Regions from separate parts of the Streptomyces sp. NPDC058758 genome, predicted to be linked through region 2. Evidence: riboswitches for the same ligand, from Rfam matches in the RefSeq annotation. Region 2 holds a riboswitch; each other region holds the start of a gene.

Region 1 (5,576 bases), on a different contig from region 2:
CGCCTGGCGGCCCGAGGAGCTGTACCTGTACCCGCTGTACGTGCGGCCGCTGACCGGGCTCGGCCGCTCGGGCCCCGCCGAGTCGGACCGGGAGTGGGACGCGCGGCGGCTGCGGCTCTACCGGCTCGGCCGCGACCACCTCCTCGGGGCGGGGTACGAGCAGGTGTCGATGCGGATGTTCCGGCGGTCCGGCGCGGCCCCGGCCGGTCCGGACGACCACGCCTGCCAGACGGACGGCATGATCGGCCTGGGCTGCGGCGCCCGCTCGTACACGGCCGCGCTGCACTACTCCTTCGACTACGCGGTCGACATGCGGGAGATCCGGTCGATCGTCGACGCCTACACGGAGACCCGGGACTTCTCCCGGGCCGAGGTGGGCCGGTGGGTGGACGGGTCGGAGGCGCGCCGCCGCCACCTCCTCCAGTCGCTGCTCCAGGCGGAGGGCATGGAACTCGCCGGGTACGAGGAGCGGTTCGGGTCCTCGGCGCACGAGGACTTCGGCGCGGAGCTCGGCCGGTTCGCGGAGCGCGGCTGGCTGGACGCGACGGCGCCGGAGGGACTGCTGAGGCTGTCGGCGGAGGGGCTCGCGCACTCGGACGGGCTCGGTCCCGAGCTGTTCTCCCCGGCCGTGCGGGCCGCGATGGCCGCGTACGAGCCGAAGTAGGGGCGGGCCGTGGACCTGACGCTGCTGTACCGGGGGCCGCTCGCGTCCTGCGACTACGACTGCCCGTACTGCCCCTTCGCCAAGCGCCGGGACTCCCCGGAGACGCTGCGCGCGGACCGGGCGGCGCTGGAGCGGTTCGCCGGCTGGGCGGCGGGGCGGACCGGGGACCGGCTGCGGATCCTCTTCACCCCCTGGGGCGAGGGCCTGGTCCGCTCCTGGTACCGGCGGGCGCTGGTGGAGCTGTCGCGGCTGCCGCACGTGGAGCGGGTGGCGATCCAGACCAACCTGAGCTGCCGGACCTCGTGGCTGGACGGGGCGGACCTCGGATCGCTGGCCCTGTGGTGCACGTACCACCCCGGCCAGACGCCGTACGACCGCTTCCTCGGCAAGGCGCTCGACCTGGCGGCCCGGGGCGTCCGGTTCAGCGTGGGCGTGGTGGGCCTGCCCGAGCACCACGGGGAGGCGGTGCGGCTGCGGGCGGCGCTGCCGGACCACGTCTACCTGTGGGTGAACGCCGCCGAGGGGCACGCGTACACCGACGCGGAGGCGGCGGCCTGGACGGAGATCGACCCGCTCTTCGGCTACAGCCGGCATCCGCACCGCTCGGCGGGGCTGCCCTGCCGGACCGGCGAGTCGGTGGTGTCGGTGGACGGCGCCGGGACGGTGCGCCGCTGCCACTTCGTCCGGACCGAGCTGGGCAACCTGTACGACGGTTCGTACCGTGCCGCGCTGCGGCCGCGGGCCTGCCCGCTCGCCGTCTGCGACTGCCACATCGGCTACGTCCATCTGGAGACGCTGCCGCTGTACGACGTCTTCGCCGGCGGGGTCCTGGAGCGGATCCCCGCCGGCCGGACGGGTGCTACAGGGGCATGAGGTCGGGGCGCTTGGCCTCGACGTGGTCGCCGGAGCTCTCGCCGCGCAGCCGCCGCCCGATCCACGGCACCAGGTACTCGCGCGCCCAGTGGATGTCGTCGCGGCGGACCTCCAGCGGACCGCGGGCGGGCAGCGGGGGCCACGCCTGGTCCGGGTCGGCCGGCACCGGGAGGCCGAGGACCTGGGCGGCGCGCAGCGCGACCCGGGTGTGGCCCTCGGGCGAGAGGTGCAGCCGGTCGTCGTCCCAGGCGCGCCGGTCCTGGACGGACCGCAGCGACCACAGGTCGAGGACCGGGCAGTCGTAGCGGTCGGCGATGGCGCGGACGTGGGCCGTGTAGGTGGCGATCTTGCCGCGCAGGTGCTTGAGCACGGGCACGTCGCGCGTGTCGAAGCCGGTGGTCACCATGACGGTGCCGACGGCGGAGGTGAGGTCCCGCACGGCCCGCTCGAAGCGCTCGGCGACGTCGTCGGGGTCGGTGCCGGGGCGGATGATGTCGTTGCCGCCCGCGCAGAAGGTGACCAGGTCGGGGGCGAGCTCCTTCGCCCGGGGGACCTGCTCGGCCACGATCTGGTCGAGGAGGCGGCCGCGGACCGCCAGGTTGGCGTAGCGGAACTCCTCGTGGTCCGGCAGCTGGTCGGCGAGGAGCACCGCGAAGCGGTCCGCCCAGCCGACGTAGGTCCCGTCCGGTCCCGGGTCGCCGACGCCCTCGGTGAAGCTGTCACCGATCGCCGCGTACGACCCGAATCCCCCGACCGCCCCGAACACGTTCTTTTCTGTTGCTCTCGAATCGTCTGCCACGGAAGCACATCCTTCCTTTTCGGATGTGACCTACGCGACCGTAAGGAGGGGTTGACGGCGGGTGATATATGCCACCGATAAAGAGTTTGCCAAGCCGGAATAGGGCGAAGGCCCGGCACGGTGTGCCGGGCCTTCGCCCCGGGGCGTTACGCCGGACGGATCAGATCGAGACGCCGTGCTGGCGCAGGTAGGCCAGCGGGTCGACGTCCGAGCCGTAGCTCGGCGAGGTGCGGATCTCGAAGTGCAGGTGCGGGCCGGTCGAGTTGCCGGTGGAGCCGGAGAGGCCGATCTGCTGGCCGCCGCTCACCGACTGGCCGGCGGAGACGGCGAGGGAGGAGAGGTGGGCGTACTGCGAGTAGTTGCCGTCGGCGTGCTTGATGACGACCTCGTTGCCGTAGGCGCCGCTCCAGCCGGCGGAGACGACCGTGCCGGCGCCGACGGCGCGGACGGTGGTGCCGGAGGAGGCGATGAAGTCGGTGCCGGTGTGGTAGCCGGAGGACCACATGGCGCCGGCGGTGCGGTACGAGGTGGAGATGCCGCCGGCGACCGGGGCGACCCAGCCGGAGGAGGCGGCCTGCGCGGAGGAGCCGGAGGACTGGGCGGCGGCCGGGGCCGCGGCGCGCTCGGCGGAGCGCGAGGCGCGGGTCTGCTCACCGGCGGGCGCGGCCTTCTTCGTGGCCTTCGCCTTGGCCTTGGGGGCGGTCTGGGCGGGGGCGGCGGCCTTGGGGGCGGCCTTGGCGGTGTTCTTGCCGCCGAGGGTGAGCTTCATGCCCGGGAGGATGAGCGAGGGGTCCTCGCCCACGACCTGGCGGTTGTCGGCGTAGAGCTTCTGCCAGCCGCCGTCGACGTCGTGGTCGGCGGCGATCTTGGACAGGTAGTCGCCGGCGACGACGGAGTACGTCGTCGGGGCGGCGGTCTGCGCGGCCGGGGCGGCGGCGGCCTGGGCCCGGACCTGCGAGGCGGCGGTCACCACGGCGCCGGAGGCGGCGGCCGGGGCGGCCTGCTCGGCGGCGTGGGCGCCGGTGGCGCCGATGAGCGGCAGGGCGACGACGGCGCCACCGGTGCCGGCGGCGACGAGGCCACGGGTGAGGAAGGTGGACTTCTTGCGGCGGTGCTTACCGTTCGCGGGCATGGCGAATTCCTCTCCGGCGCCTGCGAGGTGAGCTGTCGGGTTCGGACTGGAGATGTCCGGCCGCGTTCTCACGCGGCTTCACCCCTAGCCGTCCTGCGTCGCGGGACCGGCGTACTTCCCTGGGTCCCCCGCTCCTGCCACGTCGGGATGGGATCGAATTCCGGGCGGTGGCAGGACTAGGCGGTCCGACCGGATTGACGGCGACGCTAGACGAGCGGGGTCGGCGCGAACAAGCCGCGGAATTCCCCGGGCATTCCGGGGCGATCTTCGGGCCCGGAATTCCGGTCACCCTCCGTCGATGACGGACCCTCGAATCCCTTTTCGGGGAGGGGGATTGGACCGGGCGGTCGGGCACGATCCGTCACTTCTATGACCCTGCTCACGCGGAGAATCCCATCTCCCCCTCAACCAGGGCGGCTTACGCCAAGTCACTCCAATACGGACAGATCGCCCATTACCGGTCAGGGGGGTGCGCCGCGCCCCGCGCGCCGGGATGATTGCGAGGGGAACCGATCCCGTCCCGGCCCCCCGAACGCCTACCCCCAGGAGCATCCGTGACGCAGCAGTTGCCGCAGGTCCAGCCCCTCGAACCCGGCGAGCCCGAGCTCGCGGAGGTCCGCAACTTCCGGGACGTGGGCGGCCTGCCGACGACCGACGGGCGGACGGTCCGGCCCGGCACCCTCTTCCGCAGCGGCCACCTCGCCGACGCCACCGAGTCCGACGCGGCCTTCCTCGCCGGCCTCGGCCTGCACACGATCTTCGACTTCCGCAACGCGGCGGACGCCAAGGTGGAGGGGCCGGACGTCGAGCTCCCGGGCGTGCGGAACGTGAACATACCCCTGAGCGACCCGGCCGACGGCAAGGAGTTCTGGCGGATGGTCCGCGAGGGCGACCTCGACACGCTGCGGGGCCTGCTGGGCGACGGCAGGGCGGCGGAGCGGATGACCTCCTCGTACCGCCGGATGGTCGTGGAGCGGACCGCCGAGCACAGCCGGGTCCTGCACGCGCTCGCCGAGGACTCCGTCCCGGCCCTTATGCACTGCGCGGCCGGCAAGGACCGCGCCGGGCTCTCCATCGCGATCACCCTGCTCGCGCTCGGCGTGGAGCGCGGCGCCATCGAGGCGGACTACGTGAAGTCCGACGCGCCGCACCGCCGCTACAAGGTGCGCCGCAGCTCCACCGCCCGGGACGCGATGGCGCCCGAGGTGATGGAGCTGCTGAGCCCGCTCTTCGACGCGCGGGTGGAGTACCTGCGGGCCGCCTTCGAGACGATCGACGCGACCTGGGGCTCCGTGGACGTCTACCTCGCGGAGGGGCTGAAGCTGGCGCCCGGCACCCGCGAGCGCCTGCGGGAGCGGTTCCTCACCGAGGGGTGAGCCCGCGCGTCCCGGCCGCGGCGGCTACTGGTTCTGGCCGCCGAGCATGAAGAGCAGGTAGAGGAACCCGGCGAAGAGGTGACCGGCGATCAGGTAGGCGAAGAGGCGGAGCACCAGCCCCTTGGGGAACTTCCCCTCGCCGCGCTCCTCGCCGGTGACCGGGGCGGACTTCTCGGACTTGACTGACTTCTCGGACATCTCGGCCAACCCTTCGGGGCTCAGCGGGAGTGCGGGGCGCCGCCGCCCAGGCACAGCTCGGCGGCGGGGCTCTGCAGGAGCGTGTGGACGAACAGCACCTCGGCGCCGGCGCGGCCGGCCGCGCCGATCCGGTGCGGGGTGAGGGAGTCGAAGTGCGCGCTGTCCCCCGGGTCGAGGAGGTGCACGGTCTCGCCGAGGGCGAGCCGGACCTGCCCTTCGAGGACGTGCAGCCACTCCTCGCCGGGGTGGACGCGCACGATGTCGGCCCGGGTGGCGTACGGCACGTGGACGCGCAGGCACTGCATGGCCCGGCCGGCGCCGCCGGCCTGCCGGTAGATCCAGCCGTCGGCCTCGACCGGGTCGGAGCGGTCGGCCCGGATCACCGGGTCGCGTTCGAGCGGGGTCTCCCCCAGCAGCTCGGCGACCGTCGTACCGTAGATGCGGGCGAGGGCCAGCAGCATCGGCAGCGAGGGCTGCCGGTTGCCGGTCTCCAGGCGCGAGAGGTGCGCCGGGGAGAGCCCGGCCCGCTGGGCG
Region 2 (5,576 bases):
GTTCCGGGTCGACCTGGAGCCCTCCGTGTACGGGCCGACCGAGAGCGGGCTGCGGCGGCAGGCGCAGATCGTCCTGGACACGGCCGTCGCCCGGGCCGGGGCGGCCGCCCCGGGCACCGAGGTCTCGGGCGAGCTGATCCCCGGCGAGCCGCTCGTCGTCCTCGCCACCCGCTCCCGGGGCGCCGAGCTGGTCGTCGTCGGCAGCCGCGGCACCGGCGGCTTCGGAGGCCTGGTGCTCGGCTCGGTCGCCGTCCACCTCGCCGCCCACGCCGAGTGCCCCGTCCTCGTCGTGCGCGGCCGGGGCGAGCCCGACGGGCCGGTGGTCCTGGCGGTCGACGGCTCCCCGGACTCCGACGCGGCCGTCGACTTCGCCTTCACGGAGGCGCGGGTGCGCGGGGCCGGGCTCGTCGCCGTCCACGCGTGGACCCCGCGTTCCGGACCGGGAGACCTCACCGGGCTCTTCCACAGTGCCGAGCAGGTGCACGAGGAGGCCGCCCGGGTCCTGGACGCGGCGCTGGCGCGGGCCGCCGGCCGCCACCCGGGGGTCGAGGCCGAGCCCCGGCTGGTGCGCGGCCGGCCCCGCGAGGTCCTGCTGGAGGAGAGCGGGAGCGCCCGGCTGGTCGTCATGGGCGCCCGCGGGCGCGGCGGCTTCGCCGGGCTGTTGCTGGGCTCGGTGAGCCAGGCCCTCCTGCACCACGCCCGGTGCCCCGTCGCCGTCGTGCGCGGCGCCGCGGGCTGAGGCGGGGCGTGCGCCGGGCCCCGGGACGCCGCCCGGTGGGACCCTGGAAGGGAGGGCCGGGCCGGACGGCCCGGGCCGCGCGGGGGTTCGTCCACCGGGAAGGCGGCGTGCCATGTATTTCGCCGACCGTGCCGACGCGGGGCGGCGGCTCGCCGCCCGGCTCGGCCATCTCCAGGGGCGTGACGTCGTCGTCCTCGGCCTGCCCCGGGGCGGGGTGCCGGTGGCGGCGGAGGTGGCCGAGGCGCTCGGCGCGCCGCTGGACATCTGCCTGGTGCGGAAGCTGGGCGTGCCGAGCCGGCCCGAGCTGGCCATGGGGGCCGTCGGGGAGGGCGGCGTCCGGGTGGTCAACGAGCAGGTCGTGCGGGACGCGGGCGTGACCGGGCGGGACCTGGCGGCGGTCGAGGAGCGGGAGCGGGCCGTCATGGCCGAGCGGGCCCGGCTCTACCGGGGCAGCCGCCGGCCGGTGCCGCTGGAGGGGCGGACGGTGGTGGTCGTCGACGACGGACTCGCCACCGGCGCGACCGCGCTGGCCGCCTGCCGCGCGGTGCGCGCAGGGGGCGCGGCCCGGATCGTGCTGGCGGTGCCGGTGGCGCCGCACGGCTGGACGGCACGGCTGGCGGGCGAGGCCGACGAGGCGGTCGCCGTGCACGCCCCGGAGGGGTTCTACGCGGTCGGGCAGTTCTACCGCGAGTTCGACCAGACGCCGGACGCCGAGGTGGTGGACCGGCTCGACCGGAACCGGGCCGCGCACGGCCCGGCGGTCCGGCACACGGCCGTACGGATCCCGGTCGGCGACCTGGAGCTGCGGGGCGACCTGGCGCTGCCCGACGGGGCGGCCGGGCTCGTCCTCTTCGCGCACGGCAGCGGCAGCGGCCGGCACAGCCCCCGGAACCGCGCGGTCGCCGGGGCCCTGAACCGGGCGGGGCTGGGGACGCTCCTCTTCGACCTGCTCACGGAGGCCGAGGCCGCCGACCGGGCACGGGTCTTCGACACCCCGCTGCTCGCCGGCCGGCTGGGCCGCGCCGCCGCCTGGTCGGCCGGGTGGCCCGCCACCGAGGGCCTGCCGCGCGGCTACTTCGGGGCGAGTACGGGCGCGGCCGCCGCGCTGTGGGCGGCGGCGGAGCCGGACGACGACGTGGCCGCCGTGGTGTCCCGGGGCGGCCGGCCCGATCTGGCGGGGGAGCGGCTCGCCGCGGTCCGGGCCCCGACCCTGCTGGTCGTCGGCGGGAGCGACGACCTCGTCCTGGACCTCAACCGGCGGGCCGGAGCGCTGCTGCGGTGTGAGAGCCGGCTGGAGGTCGTGCCGGGCGCCGGCCACCTCTTCGAGGAGCCGGGGGCCCTGGAGGAGGTGGCGGCGCTCGCCGCGGACTGGTTCACCGGCCGCTTCGGGGCGGCCGGGAACGGGCGGGATCAGTAGGCGCCGTTGACGTTGTCGATGGAGCCGTACCGGTCGGCCGCGTAGTTGCAGGCGGCGGTGATGTTCGCGACCGGGTCGTACGGGTCGAGCGAGGTGCCCGGCACGTGGTAGGCCGAGAACGTCGGGTCGATGACCTGGAGCAGGCCCTTCGACGGGGTGCCCTTCGCGGCGTTGGAGTCCCAGAGGTTGACGGCGCGGGGGTTGCCGGAGGACTCGCGCAGGACGTTGCGGAGGATGCCGTCGTACGAGCCGGGGATGCCGTAGCGGGCCATGACGTCCAGCGACTCGCGGATCCAGCCGTCGAGGTTGTCGGCGTACTGCGGCGCGGCGGCGGGGGCCGCGGCCTGGACGGCGGCCGGCCGGGTCTGGGCCTGGGCCCGGGTCTGCACGGCGGGGGTCGCCGCGCGGGCGGAGGAGCGGCTCGCCCGTTCGGCCGAACCGGTGGAGGCGGGCTTCGCGGCGCTCTTCCGGGCGGCCCGCTCGGGCGCGGGAGCGGCCTTCGCGGAATCCCGACGAATCGTCAGTTCGAGGCCGGGGTGAATGAGTGACGGATTGTCACCCACGGTCGTCCTGTTCGCCTGGTAAAGCGACTTCCAGCCGCCCTGAATTCCCTTTCGGTGGGCGATCAGGGAAAGCGAGTCGCCCTTCACCACGGTGTACGCGCGGGTGGCGGTGGGAGCGGCCGGAGCCTTCGTGACGGCGGTGGCCGGTGCGGCCGGCGCGGCGACTGCGGCCGGTGCGGCGGACTCGGGGAGGGGCGCGGCGCCCGCCGCGGCGGGGACGACCAGCGGCAGGGCGAGGGCGACTCCGCCGGTGCCCGCGAAGGCGAGACCTCGGGAGACGGGGCGGCGTCGGGGACGGCGGTGCTTGCCGTGAGCGGGCATGGCGGTTTCCTCTCCGGCGCCTGCGAGGTGAGCTGTCGGGTTCGGACTGGAGCTGTCCGGCCGCGCGCACGCGGCTTCACCCCGAGCCGTTCCGGTGGTGCCGGACCGGCGGTGTGGTGGGTCCCCCGCTCCTGCCGTCGGGTGAAATGGGAGGTCTTTCGGGCGGTGGCAGGATTCGGCGATCCGCTCGAATGGAGGTGACCGTAGGCGAGAAATGCGGCGGGGAACAAGATGCGAATGGGCGGGAAAAGGGACGGTGGAGATCGAAACGGCGGAATTCAAGATCGACCGTTTCGGCTCCCCTTCCGGAATCCCTTGCGGCGCACGGCTCGTGACGGAGGGGGAGCCGCCGTCGGCGCGGGGAAAGTGAGTCGCGTCACGGGGTGCGCAATGTCCGAATAGGGAAGCTCGCGAATTTAGGGGAATTCTGCGGTGTAATGCCTTGCTCGCGCGGGTCGGTGGCGAGAGGGCGGCGCGAATGGCGCATACCGGGCAAAGAGGTCATATGCCCCTCATGATGGGGGGATGTCATCCCCCGCCCCGCCGCGCGACCCCGACGCGCTCGACCGAGAGGTGGCGCGCCTCTACGAGAGCGCCGCCTGGGAGAGCCTGCTTCCGTCCCTGCCCGCTTCTCCCCACGAGCCCGGGGCCGAGGCCGAGCCCGTGGCTGTGGCCGTCTCCGCCCCGGCCCCCACCCCCGCCCCCGTCTCCGAGGCGTGGCGGAGCCTCCTCACCGTCCCCGTGGAGCGGCTGGTCGCCGACGCGCTCGGCGCGCTGCCCCCGGCCCCGCCCGCCGAGCGTCCGCTGCCCGGCCGGATCGGGGCCGTCCTCCCGGACCGGCTGCACCTCTGGCGCGCGATCGGCCGCTCCGACGTGCTCCCCTCCGTCCACCTGGCCTACGCGCGCCGGGTGCTGACCGAATGGGGATGGCAGAACACGCCGTACAAGCTCCGCGACGCACGGGGCGCCCGGTGCCTCTGCGGCGCCCTGCTCGCCGCCCACCGGCTCGGCCACGGCAGCACGTCCACCATGAACGAGGCCGGCGCGTGGATCATGACCGAGCTGCGGTCCCGCGGGTGGCACGGACTCATCGGCCCCTGGAACCGCGCCCCGGGCCGCACCGCCCAGGACGCGCTCGCGCTCCTCGACGCCACGATCCGGCGCGCGGCCCTGGCCGGGCGGTGAGGGCGCGCCGGGCGGTCAGCCGGTGACGCTCGGCGCCCCCGTCTCGATGTGGCCCGTGTAGCGGCGCGACCAGGTGCCGTCGATGTCGGCCAGGATCGTGAAGTCGTACCAGCCGTCCTGGTACGCCACCGCGTTGAAGTGGTCCTCGCGGGCGGCGCCCGCCGGGACGGTGTACGTCCACGGGCCGTCCGTGCGGTAGGCGTTGGAGCGGACGGTGAAGGTGACCGGGCCGGCGGAGGCGTTGGTCAGCGTGAACCAGATCGCCGTCTTCCCGGTGCCGGGTTCGGTGGCGAAGCGCGCCGCCACCTCGATCGCCCGGCCGGCCTTGGAGGCGTCGCCGACGAACCGGCGCAGGAAGCGGTTCGGGCCCATCATCGAGAGGTCGTACTTCCCCGAGCCGGAGCCCAGCCCGATGTTGAAGTAGTCGGTGGCGGTGGTCCCGGGGTCGACCGTGTACTGCCAGGCGGCGGTGTCCCGGTGCTGGTGCGGGTGGATCGAGAAGTGGGCGGCCCGGCGGGCCTGCGGGCCCAGGTTGCTCATGGAGAACCAGGCGAGGATCTTGCCCGCCGCGCCGAACTCGAAGCGGTCGAGGTTGCCGTTCGGCTGGTAGGGCAGGGCCCGCGCCGGGCGGGTGCCGGGCTCCTGGACGGGCAGCGCGTTGTTCTGCGGCGCGGGGTTCGGGAGCGGGCCGCAGGTGGACATGCCGATGACCTTCGCCGTCGACGGGAGGCCGGCGGGGACCCCGTACACCGGGTGGGCGAAGTCGAAGACGCCGGTGAGGTCGCCGGTCACCCTCCGCCGCCAGGCACTGATGTTCGGGCAGGCCGCCGGGGTGCCGAGGGCGGCGGTCCAGGTCTCCAGGAAGCGGAGCACCGAGGTGTGGTCGAAGACCTCCGAGCTGACCCAGCCGCCGCGCGTCCACGGCGACATGACCAGCATCGGCACCCGGAAGCCCAGGCCGATCGGCACGCCGTCGAGGTACTCGCCCGGGGTGCCGGGCGGGGCGACGGGCGGCGGCACGTGGTCGAAGAAGCCGTCGTTCTCGTCGTAGTTGAGGATCATCACGGTCGCGTCGAAGACCTCGGGGTTCGCCGCCAGGGCGCGGTAGACCAGGTCGACGAAGTGCGCGCCGTCGCCGGGAGGGGCGTACGGGTGCTCGGAGAACGCCTCGTTCGCCACCACCCACGACACCTGCGGCAGCGTCCCGGCGAGGACGTCGGCGCGGATCGCGGCGGCGATGTCGTCCGGGGTCGAGCCGGTGGCCTTCGGGACCGAGGCCATGCCCCGGTCGTACAGCGGGTCGCCGGGCCGGGCGTCGGTGAACCGCTTGAAGTACGCGAGGCCGTTGTCG
Region 3 (5,576 bases), on a different contig from region 2:
AGCACCTCGGCGGCGAAGCGGCGGATGCCGCGCTCGCGGGCGACGGCCGCGATGTGTTCGAGGAGGGCGGAGGCGACGCCCCGGCCCTGGTGGGCGTCCTGGACGAGGAAGGCGACCTCGGCCTCGTCGGCGGGGAAGGAGGCGGGGCGGCCGAGGTCGTTGATCCGGTCGTAGCGGACGGTGGCGATGAACTCGCCGCCGACGGTGGCGGCGAGGCCGACCCGGTCGACGAAGTCGTGGTGGGTGAAGCGGTGGACGTCCTTGGCGGAGAGCCGGGGGTAGGGGGCGAAGAAGCGGTAGTACTTCGACTCGTCCGAGACCTGCTCGTAGAAGCTGACGAGCCGGTCCGCGTCGTCGGCGGTGATGGGCCGGATGCGCGCGGTGCCGCCGTCGCGGAGCACGACGTCTGCCTCCCAGTGGTCGGGGTAGGCGTGCTCCTCCGGGGCCGGGCGGCCGTCCGCTCCCCCGGCCGGTCCGCCGCCCGCTCCGCCGCCCGGTCCGTCCGGTCCGTCCGCCTGCTCCGACGCGCTCCGCATGGGCAAAGCCTACGGCCGGGGTGCGACACCGGCACCGCCCGCGCACCCACTCCTCTGCGGTGCACGGCTCGCGCGCCCTCCGCACCGCGTGCAAGGTAAGGAGGGCCGAACGTCGCACGGATGCGGGACGAAGGTCGGCAGGAGCACGCCGCACGCCGTGAGAGACTGGTCTAGACAACCGCTGAAGACCTGAAGGGCAACACCATGGCTGAGCGCCGCGTCAACGTCGGCTGGGCCGAGGGCCTGCACGCCCGCCCCGCCTCCATCTTCGTCCGTGCCGCCACGGCCTCCGGTGTCCCCGTGACCATCGCCAAGGCCGACGGCAACCCGGTCAACGCCGCGTCGATGCTCGCGGTGCTCGGCCTGGGCGCGCAGGGCGGCGAGGAGATCGTGCTCGCTTCGGACGCCGAGGGTGCCGAGGCCGCGCTGGAGCGCCTCGCCAAGCTGGTGGCCGAGGGCCTCGACGAGCTTCCCGAGACGGTCTGACCGGCGGGTCGATCCACGTCTTCTCGGTACGGCCGTGTTCCCGGAATTCCCGGCGGACACGGCCGTCCGGCATTTCCGGAGCCGTCCCGTTTTCTTTTTCGGGCAGCACGGAGGACGCCTCCGAATAGCTATTCTTTGTATACGGTGTCCGTGTTAATTCCGGGCACTCGCCGTGTTGACGGCATGTTGCGAAACCCTCACACGGCCCCGCTCGGGCCTTTTCAGCCGGTGCAGCGGGAGCGCGCGCTCGGCGTGCAGGGCGGTGAGCGCGCGGGCCCGCTCGGCGTCCCCGCGCGCGACGGCGTCGACGATCGCCCCGTGCTCGGCCCAGACGTCCACCGGCCGGTCCGGCAGGTCCACCGCGTACATCCAGGCGATCTTGTGGCGCAGCTGGGTGAGCAGCGCGGCGAGCGCCGGGCTGCCGGAGGCCTGCGCGAGGGTCTCGTGGAACCAGCCGCCGAGCGCCCTGAGGTCCTCGCCCTGCCCCCGGCGGGCCCGCTCCTGCCCCAGCCTGACCAGGCCGCGGAGCACCTTGAGGTGGGCGTCGGTGCGCCGCTGGGCGGCCCGGGCGGCGCCGAGCGGTTCGAGCAGCGCCCGTACGTCGAGGAGGTCGGCGGCCTCCTGTTCGGTGGGTTCGGCGACCTGGGCGCCCGCGTGGCGGCGGCTGACGACGAAGCCCTCGGACTCCAGGGTGCGCAGGGCCTCGCGGACCGGGACGCGGGAGACGCCGTAGCGGCGGGCGAGCTGGTCCTCGGTCAGCCGGCCGCCGCGCTCGAAGATCCCCGAGACGATGTCGTCCCGGATCGCCGTGCATACCGATTGCGCGGGAACCCGCATGTCCGACCTCCGCTTTCGCTCCGCGTGCACCGAATTCGAGCGGCGCTGTTTCCGCGACTCTATTGCAGTGTGCCGGAAATTCCGATGCCCCCTCGGAATTCGTCCTCCCCCGGGCGGCGGTCGCGCCGGTCCCCGGGCGACGAAAAGGCCCCGGCTCGGGGGAGCCGGGGCCTTTCCTGGGCGGGGTGGCGGGTCAGAGGCTGACGCCGCGGGCGCGCAGGTACGCGACGGGGTTGATGTCGGAGCCGTACTCGGCGGTGGTCCGGGCCTCGAAGTGGAGGTGCGGGCCGGTCGAGTTGCCGGTCGAGCCGGAGACGCCTATCTGCTGGCCGGGCTCGACGGACTGGCCGACGTAGACGCCGATGGACGACAGGTGGCCGTACTGGGTGTACGTGCCGTCGTTCATCCGGATCACGATGTTGTTGCCGTACGCGCCGCCCCAGCCGGCCTCGACGACGGTGCCGGAGCCGACGGAGACGACCGAGCTGCCGTAGGCGGCGTGGAAGTCGACGCCGGAGTGGCTGCCGGAGGACCAGAGGGAGCCGCCGGTCTTGTAGCCGGTGGAGACGTACGAGCCGGCGACCGGGAGGTTGAAGGAGGCGAGGCGGCGGCGCTCGGCCTCGCGGGCCGCGCGCTCCTTGGCCTCGCGGATCTCCTGGGCGCGGGCCTCGGCCTTGCGCTTCGCCTCGGCGCGCGCCTTGGCCCGGGCCTCGGCCTCGGCGGCCTCCCGCTCCTGGGCGGCGGCCTGCGCGCTGACCTGGTCGGCGAGGGACTCGTCGGCGATCACCTGGGTGAGGCCGGTGTCCTCGGCGGAGCGGTTGTCCGTGTCGGCGGCGAGCGCCGGGGAGGCGAGGGTGCCGACGACGCCGGTGGTGGCGAGGGCGGCCACGCCGGCGATGCCGGCGCTGCGGCGAGCCAGTCGGCTCGCACCACGGTGCTTCCCGGTGGCACGGGTGAACGCCAAGACGGTTCCTTTCCTTCCTTCTCGCCTACCGGGTTAGCTGACGGGTTCGGAGCAGGAAGGTCTCCTACGGGCCCCTCCGCGTGGCGAAGGCGTCCGATTCACCCCAGGGACTGCGTGGGTCCCCGGCTCCCCTGGCTCGCGCCTGACGGGGACTCGGCGATGCTGTCCGGGTGCCGCGGGTGCGGCGCGTGCGTCGGGTCGGACAGACGGACCGACGCTAGGCCGGACGGATCTCAATCGCCAAACAGACTCGCCCATTTGTAAGACATGCCACAGGGCATACGATCATCCTTGTCTCCATAACGGACAAAGCGGAGGTCGCCGGCGCTTCCGCGCATCGGGGACCTCCGCCGGAGCCGACGGCGGGTCAGCTCACCACGGTCACCTCGCCGATGCCGAGGGCCCGCACGGGCTCCTCGATCTGCGCCGCGTCGCCCACCAGGACGGTGACGAGCCGGTCCACCGGGAAGGCGCTGACGACCGCGGCCGTGGCCTCGACCGTGCCGGTCTCGGCCAGCCGCGCGTACAGCCGGGCCTGGTAGTCGTCCGGGAGGTGCTGCTCGACCTGGTCGGACAGCGTCGCGGCGACCGAGGCCGCGGTCTCGTACTTGAGCGGGGCCACGCCCACCAGGTTCTGCACCGCGACGTCCCGCTCGGCGTCGGTCAGACCGCCCTCGGCCAGGGTCCTGAGCACCTTCCACAGGTCGTCCAGGGCCGGGCCGGTGTTGGGGGTGTCGACCGAGCCGCTGATCGCGAGCATCGAGGCGCCGTGCCCCTCGCCGTCCGAGCGGAGCACCTGCCCGAAGGCGCGCACGCCGTACGTGTACCCCTTCTCCTCGCGCAGGACGGCGTCCAGACGCGACGTCAGGGTGCCGCCGAGGCAGTAGACGCCGAGGACCTGCGCGGCCCAGACGGCGTCGTGGCGGTCGGGGCCGATCCGGCCGATGAGCAGCTGGGTCTGGACGGCCCCGGGGCGGTCGACGATGACGACCCGTCCGGTGTCGTCGGCGGTGATCGGCGGCATCGGGCGCGGCGCGGCCGGCTTGCCGGTCCAGCCGCCGAGGGTCTCGGCGAGGACCTCGTCGAGGTCGACGCCGGTGAGGTCGCCGACGACGACCGCCGTGGCGGCGGCGGGCCGCACGTGCGCGTCGTAGAAGGCGCGGACGGCCTCGGCGTCGATGGCCTCCACCGTCTCCTTGGTGCCCTGGCGGGGCCGGGACATCCGGGAGGTGGCCGGGAACAGCTCCTTGTAGAGCTGCTTGGCCGCGCGCCGGCTGGGGTTGGCCGCCTCGTGCGGGATCTCGTCGAGGCGGTTGTCCACCAGGCGCTTGACCTCGTCGGCGTCGAAGGCCGGGGAGATCAGCGCCTCGGCGACCAGCCCGAGCGCCTTGCGGAGCCGGGAGACCGGCACCTCCAGGGAGACCCGGACGCCGGGGTGGTCCGCGTGCGCGTCGAGGGTGGCACCGCAGCGCTCCAGCTCGGCCGCGAACTCCTCGGCGCCGCGCTCGGTGGTCCCCTCGGAGAGGGCGCGCGCCATGATGGTGGCGACGCCGTCGAGCCCCTCGGGCTCGGCGTCCAGCGGCGCGTCGACGAAGATCTCGACGGCGACGACCTGCTGGCCGGGGCGGTGGCAGCGCAGCACGGTCAGGCCGTTGTCGAGCGCGCCGCGCTCGGGGGCCGGGAAGGCCCACGGCCTGGCCGCGCCGGCCTGCGGCTGCGGGTGGAACTCCATGCTGGTCAGAGACACGGCGGCGTCGGTCACTGGTCCGCTCCCTCTTCCTCGTCGCTGTTCTCGTCGGCTTCCGGGCCCTCCGCGGGCTCGTAGACCAGCACCGCGCGGTTGTCCGGGCGCAGCCGGGCCGCGGCCACCTCGCGCACCTCGTCGGCGGTGACGGCGAGGACGCGGTCGACCGCGGTCAGGGCGAGCTGCGGGTCGCCGAACAGCACGGCGAAGCGGCACAGTTCGTCGGCGCGGCCGGCCACGGTGCCGAGCCGGTCGAGCCACTCGCGCTCCAGCTGGGCCTGGGCGCGCTCCATCTCCTCCGCGGTCGGGCCCTCGGCGGCGAAGCGGGCGAGCTCCTCGTCGACGGCCGCCTCGATGGCGGGGACCTCGACGCCGCCGGAGGTCTTCACGTCCAGCCAGCCGAGGGAGGGGGCGCCGGCGAGCCGGAGCAGGCCGAAGCCGGCGGCGACGGCGGTGCGGTCGCGGCGGACCAGCCGGTTGTGCAGGCGGGAGGACTCGCCGCCGCCGAGCACGGTGAGGGCGAGGTCGGCGGCGTCGCACGCGCGCGTGCCGTCCTCCGGCAGCCGGTAGGCGGCCATCAGGGCGCGGGCCGGGACGTCCTCGACGACGACCTCGCGCAGCTGCTCGCCGATGACCTCGGGCAGGGCGCCGTCGCGCGGGGCGGGCTTGCCGTCGTGGCCGGGGATGGAGCCGAAGTACTTCTCGACCCAGGCGAGCGTCTGCTCCGGGTCGATGTCGCCGACGACCGACAGGACCGCGTTGTTGGGCGCGTAGTAGGTGCGGAAGAAGGCCCGCGCGTCCTCCAGGGTGGCCGCGTCCAGGTCCGCCATCGAGCCGATGGGGGTGTGGTGGTACGGGTGGCCCTCGGGGTACGCGAGCGCGGTGAGCTTCTCGAAGGCGGTGCCGTACGGCACGTTGTCGTACCGCTGGCGGCGCTCGTTCTTCACGACGTCGCGCTGGTTCTCCATCGACTCGTCGTCGAGGGCGGCGAGCAGCGAGCCCATCCGGT
Region 4 (5,576 bases), on a different contig from region 2:
GCTGGTTGTACTTGGCGACGCGCTCGGAGCGGGCCGGGGCGCCGGTCTTGATCTGGCCGCAGTTGGTGGCGACGGCGAGGTCGGCGATGGTGACGTCCTCGGTCTCGCCGGAGCGGTGGGACATCATGCACTTGAAGCCGTTGCGCTGGGCGAGCTCGACGGCGTCCAGGGTCTCGGTCAGCGAGCCGATCTGGTTGACCTTGACGAGCAGGGCGTTCGCGGACTTCTCCTCGATGCCGCGGGCCAGGCGCTCCGGGTTGGTGACGAAGAGGTCGTCGCCGACGAGCTGGACCTTGTCGCCGAGCTTCTCGGTGATGACGTTCCAGCCGGCCCAGTCGTCCTCGAACAGCGGGTCCTCGATGGAGACGAGCGGGTACGCGGAGACGAGCTCCTCGTAGTACTCCGTCATCTCGGCGGCGGAGCGCTCCTTGCCCTCGAAGAGGTACTTGCCGTCCTTGTAGAACTCGGAGGCGGCGACGTCCAGGGCGAGGGCGACGTCCTTGCCGGGCACGTAGCCGGCCTGCTTGATGGCCTCCAGGATGAGGTCGAGCGCCTCGCGGTTGGAGCCGAGGTTCGGGGCGAAGCCGCCCTCGTCGCCGAGGCCGGTGGAGAGGCCCTTGGTCTTCAGGACGGACTTGAGGGTGTGGTAGACCTCGGTGCCCCAGCGCAGCGCCTCGGAGAAGGACTCCGCGCCGATCGGGGCGATCATGAACTCCTGGATGTCGACGTTGGAGTCGGCGTGCGACCCGCCGTTGAGGATGTTCATCATCGGAACGGGCAGCAGGTGCGCGTTCGGGCCGCCCAGGTAGCGGAAGAGGGGGAGGTCGCTGGCCTCGGAGGCGGCGTGCGCGACGGCGAGGGAGACGCCGAGGATGGCGTTGGCGCCGAGCGACGACTTGTCCGGGGTGGCGTCCAGGTCGAACATGGCCTGGTCGATCAGGCGCTGCTCGGTGGCGTCGTAGCCGACGAGCTCCGGGCCGATCTGCTCGATGACGGCGAGGACGGCCTTCTCGACACCCTTGCCGAGGTAGCGGTTCTGGTCACCGTCGCGGAGCTCCAGGGCCTCGAACGCACCGGTGGAGGCACCGGACGGCACGGCAGCACGGCCGGTGCTGCCGTCGTCGAGGCCGACCTCGACCTCGACCGTGGGGTTGCCTCGGGAGTCCAGGATTTCCCGGGCTACGACGACGTCGATGGACGGCACGAGCATCTCCTTCTGGGATGTGACGCTAGGTGTGACGCATGGGTCGCAAGGTCTCGTTCGCCTTGCGACAAGAGCCTAACCGGCTCGGGCGCTCCGGCCAGCCGACCGCCCGTCCCCTGGGACGAAAAAGGGCCCAAGAGCACGCAGTGGGGGACGAAAGACCCGGGATCTACTGGACGGTAACGGCAGAACCCCGGTTCCGGGCCCCCGGGGGGAGGGCTCGGGACCGGGGTGGTCACCGCGGGAGGGTCGTCGGGCACCGGTGAGCCGCCGGACTCACGGGTGCCGCGGGGCTCACTTCAGGTGGAGCTGCTGGCCCGGGTAGATCAGGTCGGCGTTCTCGACGACGTCCTTGTTGAGCTCGAAGAGCTTCGCCCAGCCGCCCTGGACGCCCTGCGCCGCGGCGATCTTGCTGAGGGTGTCGCCGGCCGTGACCTTGTACTCGCCGTCGCCCTTCTTGACCGTCTTGCCGGTCGGGGTGGTGACGGTCTTCTTGGCGGCGGCCTTCGGAGCGGCCTGGACGCTCCGCTTCGGGGCCTGGCGCTGCTCGCTGCGGTTGGCGGGCTGCTCGGCGGTGCGCTTCGGGGCGCTCTGCTGCTGCGGGGCGCTCTGCTGCGGGGCGGCAGCCTCGGCGGAGCCGCCGTCGTACGAGGCACCGGAGAGGCCCACGCCGCAGCTCGGCCACGCGCCCTTGCCCTGGCCCGCGAGGACCTTCTCGGCGACGGCGATCTGCTGCGACTTGCTGGCCTGGTTGGCGGTGGGGGCGTAGGCGGTGCCGCCGTACGCGGCCCAGGTGGAGGCCGAGAACTGGAGGCCGCCGTAGTAGCCGTTGCCGGTGTTGATCGACCAGTTGCCGCCGGACTCGCACTGGGCGACGCGGTCCCACTCGGAGGCGGTGGCGGCCGAGGCGGTGCCGGCGGCCATCAGCGGGGCGGCGACGGCCGCACCGGTGACGCCGACGAGGGCGACGACGCGGGTGGCCTTGGAGGGACGACGACGCTTGCCCGTGCCGGAGAACAGCATGGAGTTTCCTCTTCTACCGACGCCTGTGAGGTGAGCTGTCGGGTTCGGGCCGGAAGAGTTCGCCCGGCCGCGCGTCCTTGCGCGCGGCTTCACCCCTAGCCGGTCGTCGGCCGTCCGTCTCGACGGCCGGGACCGGCGCAAACCTTGGGTCCCCCACTCCTGCCTGCGGCGCTTTCGCGACGACAGTTCCCGACGGCCGACGGCAGGACTCGGCGTTTCGGTCGACGGGGCCCGCGGTGGCGAGCGGTCACGACCGTAGACACACAGGTGCTCGAAGTTCAAAGAGGCTCACGACGGACAAAACGCCCTTACTTGCACACCGTCAGACCTCGTTTGCGCAGGTGAGGCCTGACGGGAGCAAAGTTTGCGGACGTGACACGCCAGTTGGGACGAAGAGACCCATGTCTCACTTTCCCAAAATCGGACATACGCCCCTGAAACGTCCTCACTTCTCCAGCGGAGGGGTCGTCAACTCAAGGCTCTGACCAGGGATGATGAGGTCAGGATCGGCTCCGACCGTCTGGCGGTTGGCGTCATAGAGGGCGTCCCAGCCGCCGGCAAGATCGTTCTCCTGCGCAATCTCCGACAGGCTGTCACCCGGCCGCACGGTGTAGGCGTCACTTGCGTCCGACTTGAAGGGGGTTGAGGAGACCTTGTCCGATGCTGCGGCATGACGACCGGATTCCGCACTGGTGTCCGTTACGCCGGTTTCCTCCGGTGCCGCCTCGCCCCGGTGCTTGCCGGTGCCGGTCGTGGCCGACGGCGCGTCAGCCCCGTCCGTACCGGGGGTCACGGGGGTGGTGGGCGCCAGGGGGGTCTCCGAGGCGTCCGGAGGCGTGACGGGGGTTCCGGGCGTGCCGGGCGTCACCGGGGTGCCCGTGGAGGCGTCCGGAGCGGTCGGGGCGGTGCTGCCGGGAGCGGTCGGGGCGGTGCCCGCCGCCGGCGGCGTGGCCGTGCCCGTGCCCGTGGGGGCCGGGGTCGTGGCGGAGCCGGTGGGGGCGGCGGGCTTCGCCGGGGCGGTGGTGGTCTCCGCCTCCTCCGCGGCCTTCTCCGCCTTCTCCCGCACACCGGGGGCGTGCCCGGCCCCGGCATCCCGCTCCGGCGCCGTGGCGACGGCCGTGCCGCCGGTCCGGTTCGACTCGGGCGCCACTCCGCCCTCGTCCTCCTGCTGGACGGCGGGGCCCGGCTGGACGCCGGTGGCCACGCCGTCGTTCTCCAGGCCCGCGATGGGGGCGCAGGTGGCCCAGTCGGTGCTGCCGGAGGCGAGCGCCTCGTCGGCGATCGCGATCTGCTGGGCGCGGCTGGCGAGGTCCGGGCTGGGGGCGTACGCGAGTCCGCCGTGGCGCTCCCACGCCTCCTGGGTCATCTGGAGGCCGCCGTACGCGCCGTTGCCGAAGTTGGCGCTCCACTGGCCGCCGGACTCGCAGGCGGCGACCCGGTCCCAGGTGGCCGCGTCGGCGGCGGAGGCGGAGCCGGTGGCGAGCAGCGGCAGCGCCAGGGCGGATCCGGTCACTCCGGCGGTGACGACGATCGCGGGAGCCTGGCGGGGTCGACGGTGTCGTCCGTTTCCGGAAAGCATGTCGGGGCCTTTCGCGTGACGGCGGGGACTGCGGGGACGGCCGGGGTGGGGCCGAACGTTGGCGCGAACGTAGCCGCATTCGAACGTCCGTCACAAGTCGATGGCTTCGCGATCACGCGAAGATCACATTTCTGACGCGACGTCACCCTTCCCGCGGGGGTGCGGAAGGGGTGAACTCCACCGGAAGCGTGCGCAATCCCCTCATGATGAGCCCGCCGCGCCACCGGAGTTCGTCCGGATCGGCGCCAAGTCGCAGGTCCGGCAGACGGGTCAGCAGGGTGGCGAGCGCGGTCTGCCCCTCCAGGCGGGCGAGCGGCGCGCCCAGGCAGTAGTGGATGCCGTGGCCGTACCCGAGGTGCTGGTTGTCGCCGCGGGCGAGGTCGAGGGTGTCCGGGGCGCCGAAGCGGTCCGGGTCTCGGTCGGCCGCCGCGAGCACCACGAGGACCGGGTCGCCGGCCGGGATCGCCTGCCCGCCGATCGTGAGGGCGGTCGTCGCGTACCGCCAGGTCGCCAGCTCGACCGGCCCGTCGTAGCGGAGCAGCTCCTCGACGCCGGTCTCCAGGAGGCCGGTCTCCCCGGCGGCGAGCGAGGCCTGGAGGAGGGCGCGCTGCTCCGGGTTCCGCAGCAGCGCGTAGGTGCCGTTGCCGATCAGGTTGATGGTCGTCTCGAAGCCGGCGAAGAGCAGCACGAAGCACATGGCGACGGCCTCGGCCTCGGTGAGGTGGTCGCCGTGGTCGGAGGCCCTGATGAGCCCGGAGATGAGGTCGTCCTCCGCCCCGTCCTCGCCCAGGTGCTCCCGCTTCCGGTGGATCAGCTCCGCCAGGTACCCGCGGATCTTCTTCACCGACCGCGCCACCCCGCCGCGCGGGCCCCCGCCGTGGCGGATCATCATCCCGGCCCAGTCGCGGAAGTCGTCCTGGTCCTCCGCGGGCACCCCGAGCATGTCGCAGATGGCGTAGATGGGCAGCGGGAAGGCGAACTCGTGGATGAGGTCGGCGCTGCCCCGCGCCGCGAAGTCGTCGATGAGCCGGTCCGTCAGCTCCTGCACGCGCGGCGCGAAGGCGGCGACGCGGCGCGGGGTGAAGGCCTTCGACACCAGCCGCCGCAGCCGGGTGTGGTCCGGCGGGTCGATGTTGAGGAGGTGGGTCATCAGCCCGGCGCTGCGCTCGCCCGGGATGCCGGTCTTGCCCGGCTCGGCGTGGTGCGCCGGGTTCTTGGAGAGCCGCTGGTCGGCGAGGGCCTGCCGGGCGTCCGCGTACCGCGTGACGAGCCACGCCTCGACGCCGCTGGGCAGCGTGGTCCGGTGCACCGGCGCGTGCTCCCGCAGCCAGGCGTACGCCGGGTAGGGATCGCTCGCGAACTCCCAGCCGAACAGCCCGGGCACGGGCCCGCCACCGGCTCCGTCCACCCGGTCGCCCGCACGTCCGCCAAACCCGTCACCGCGTCCGCCGGACCCGTCACCGGGTCCGCCCACGCCTCCGGAGACGGGGCAGGAGGCCGGGGCAGCAGGGGGCGTATCGGACCTTCCGGGCACATCGGGTGCGGCGGGCGTCGGGGCGGATCCTTCACTCACTCCCCGACCGTACCGTCCGGCCTCCCGCGCCCCGCCGGCCGACCTGACGTGATCACCGCCCGGTGATCACGTCGTGACGGCCCGTGCCCTACATTTCCGGCGTGGACCTCCCCTTGCTCAGAAGCACGTTCGCGATCGTCGAGAGACGGGCCGAACACGCCGTCACGTACTTCTACTCGCACCTCTTCTGGCGCAAC

The links. A riboswitch is a leader RNA that binds a small molecule or an ion and turns the genes downstream of it on or off. The one in region 2 is predicted to bind cyclic di-AMP.
Region 1: it holds a riboswitch for cyclic di-AMP, as region 2 does, so the genes downstream of both, ACFW6A_RS11240 (peptidoglycan DD-metalloendopeptidase family protein) here and ACFW6A_RS25805 (transglycosylase SLT domain-containing protein) in region 2, are expected to answer to the same signal.
Region 3: it holds a riboswitch for cyclic di-AMP, as region 2 does, so the genes downstream of both, ACFW6A_RS33975 (M23 family metallopeptidase) here and ACFW6A_RS25805 (transglycosylase SLT domain-containing protein) in region 2, are expected to answer to the same signal.
Region 4: it holds a riboswitch for cyclic di-AMP, as region 2 does, so the genes downstream of both, ACFW6A_RS06770 (transglycosylase family protein) here and ACFW6A_RS25805 (transglycosylase SLT domain-containing protein) in region 2, are expected to answer to the same signal.

The regions. Positions count from the first base shown of each region.
Region 1 is NZ_JBHYPS010000006.1:295,442-301,017, reverse strand. It holds gene ACFW6A_RS11255 (STM4012 family radical SAM protein) at 1-664, shown strand, start outside; gene ACFW6A_RS11250 (STM4011 family radical SAM protein) at 674-1,537, shown strand; gene ACFW6A_RS11245 (SGNH/GDSL hydrolase family protein) at 1,524-2,336, opposite strand; gene ACFW6A_RS11240 (peptidoglycan DD-metalloendopeptidase family protein) at 2,497-3,468, opposite strand; cyclic di-AMP (ydaO/yuaA leader) riboswitch at 3,473-3,630, opposite strand; gene ACFW6A_RS11235 (tyrosine-protein phosphatase) at 4,023-4,844, shown strand; gene ACFW6A_RS11230 (DUF6126 family protein) at 4,869-5,042, opposite strand; gene ACFW6A_RS11225 (helix-turn-helix domain-containing protein) at 5,063-5,576, opposite strand, start outside.
Region 2 is NZ_JBHYPS010000025.1:64,492-70,067, reverse strand. It holds gene ACFW6A_RS25815 (universal stress protein) at 1-739, shown strand, start outside; gene ACFW6A_RS25810 (phosphoribosyltransferase family protein) at 852-2,156, shown strand; gene ACFW6A_RS25805 (transglycosylase SLT domain-containing protein) at 2,150-3,040, opposite strand; cyclic di-AMP (ydaO/yuaA leader) riboswitch at 3,045-3,231, opposite strand; gene ACFW6A_RS25800 (hypothetical protein) at 3,566-4,225, shown strand; gene ACFW6A_RS25795 (phosphocholine-specific phospholipase C) at 4,241-5,576, opposite strand, start outside.
Region 3 is NZ_JBHYPS010000045.1:31,737-37,312, reverse strand. It holds gene ACFW6A_RS33990 (GNAT family N-acetyltransferase) at 1-536, opposite strand, end outside; gene ACFW6A_RS33985 (HPr family phosphocarrier protein) at 741-1,022, shown strand; gene ACFW6A_RS33980 (GntR family transcriptional regulator) at 1,176-1,859, opposite strand; gene ACFW6A_RS33975 (M23 family metallopeptidase) at 2,053-2,823, opposite strand; cyclic di-AMP (ydaO/yuaA leader) riboswitch at 2,832-2,992, opposite strand; gene ACFW6A_RS33970 (M16 family metallopeptidase) at 3,191-4,555, opposite strand; gene ACFW6A_RS33965 (pitrilysin family protein) at 4,582-5,576, opposite strand, start outside.
Region 4 is NZ_JBHYPS010000004.1:55,300-60,875, forward strand. It holds gene eno (phosphopyruvate hydratase) at 1-1,210, opposite strand, end outside; gene ACFW6A_RS06770 (transglycosylase family protein) at 1,499-2,227, opposite strand; cyclic di-AMP (ydaO/yuaA leader) riboswitch at 2,232-2,408, opposite strand; gene ACFW6A_RS06775 (transglycosylase family protein) at 2,673-3,806, opposite strand; gene ACFW6A_RS06780 (cytochrome P450) at 3,949-5,190, opposite strand; gene ACFW6A_RS06785 (globin domain-containing protein) at 5,481-5,576, shown strand, end outside.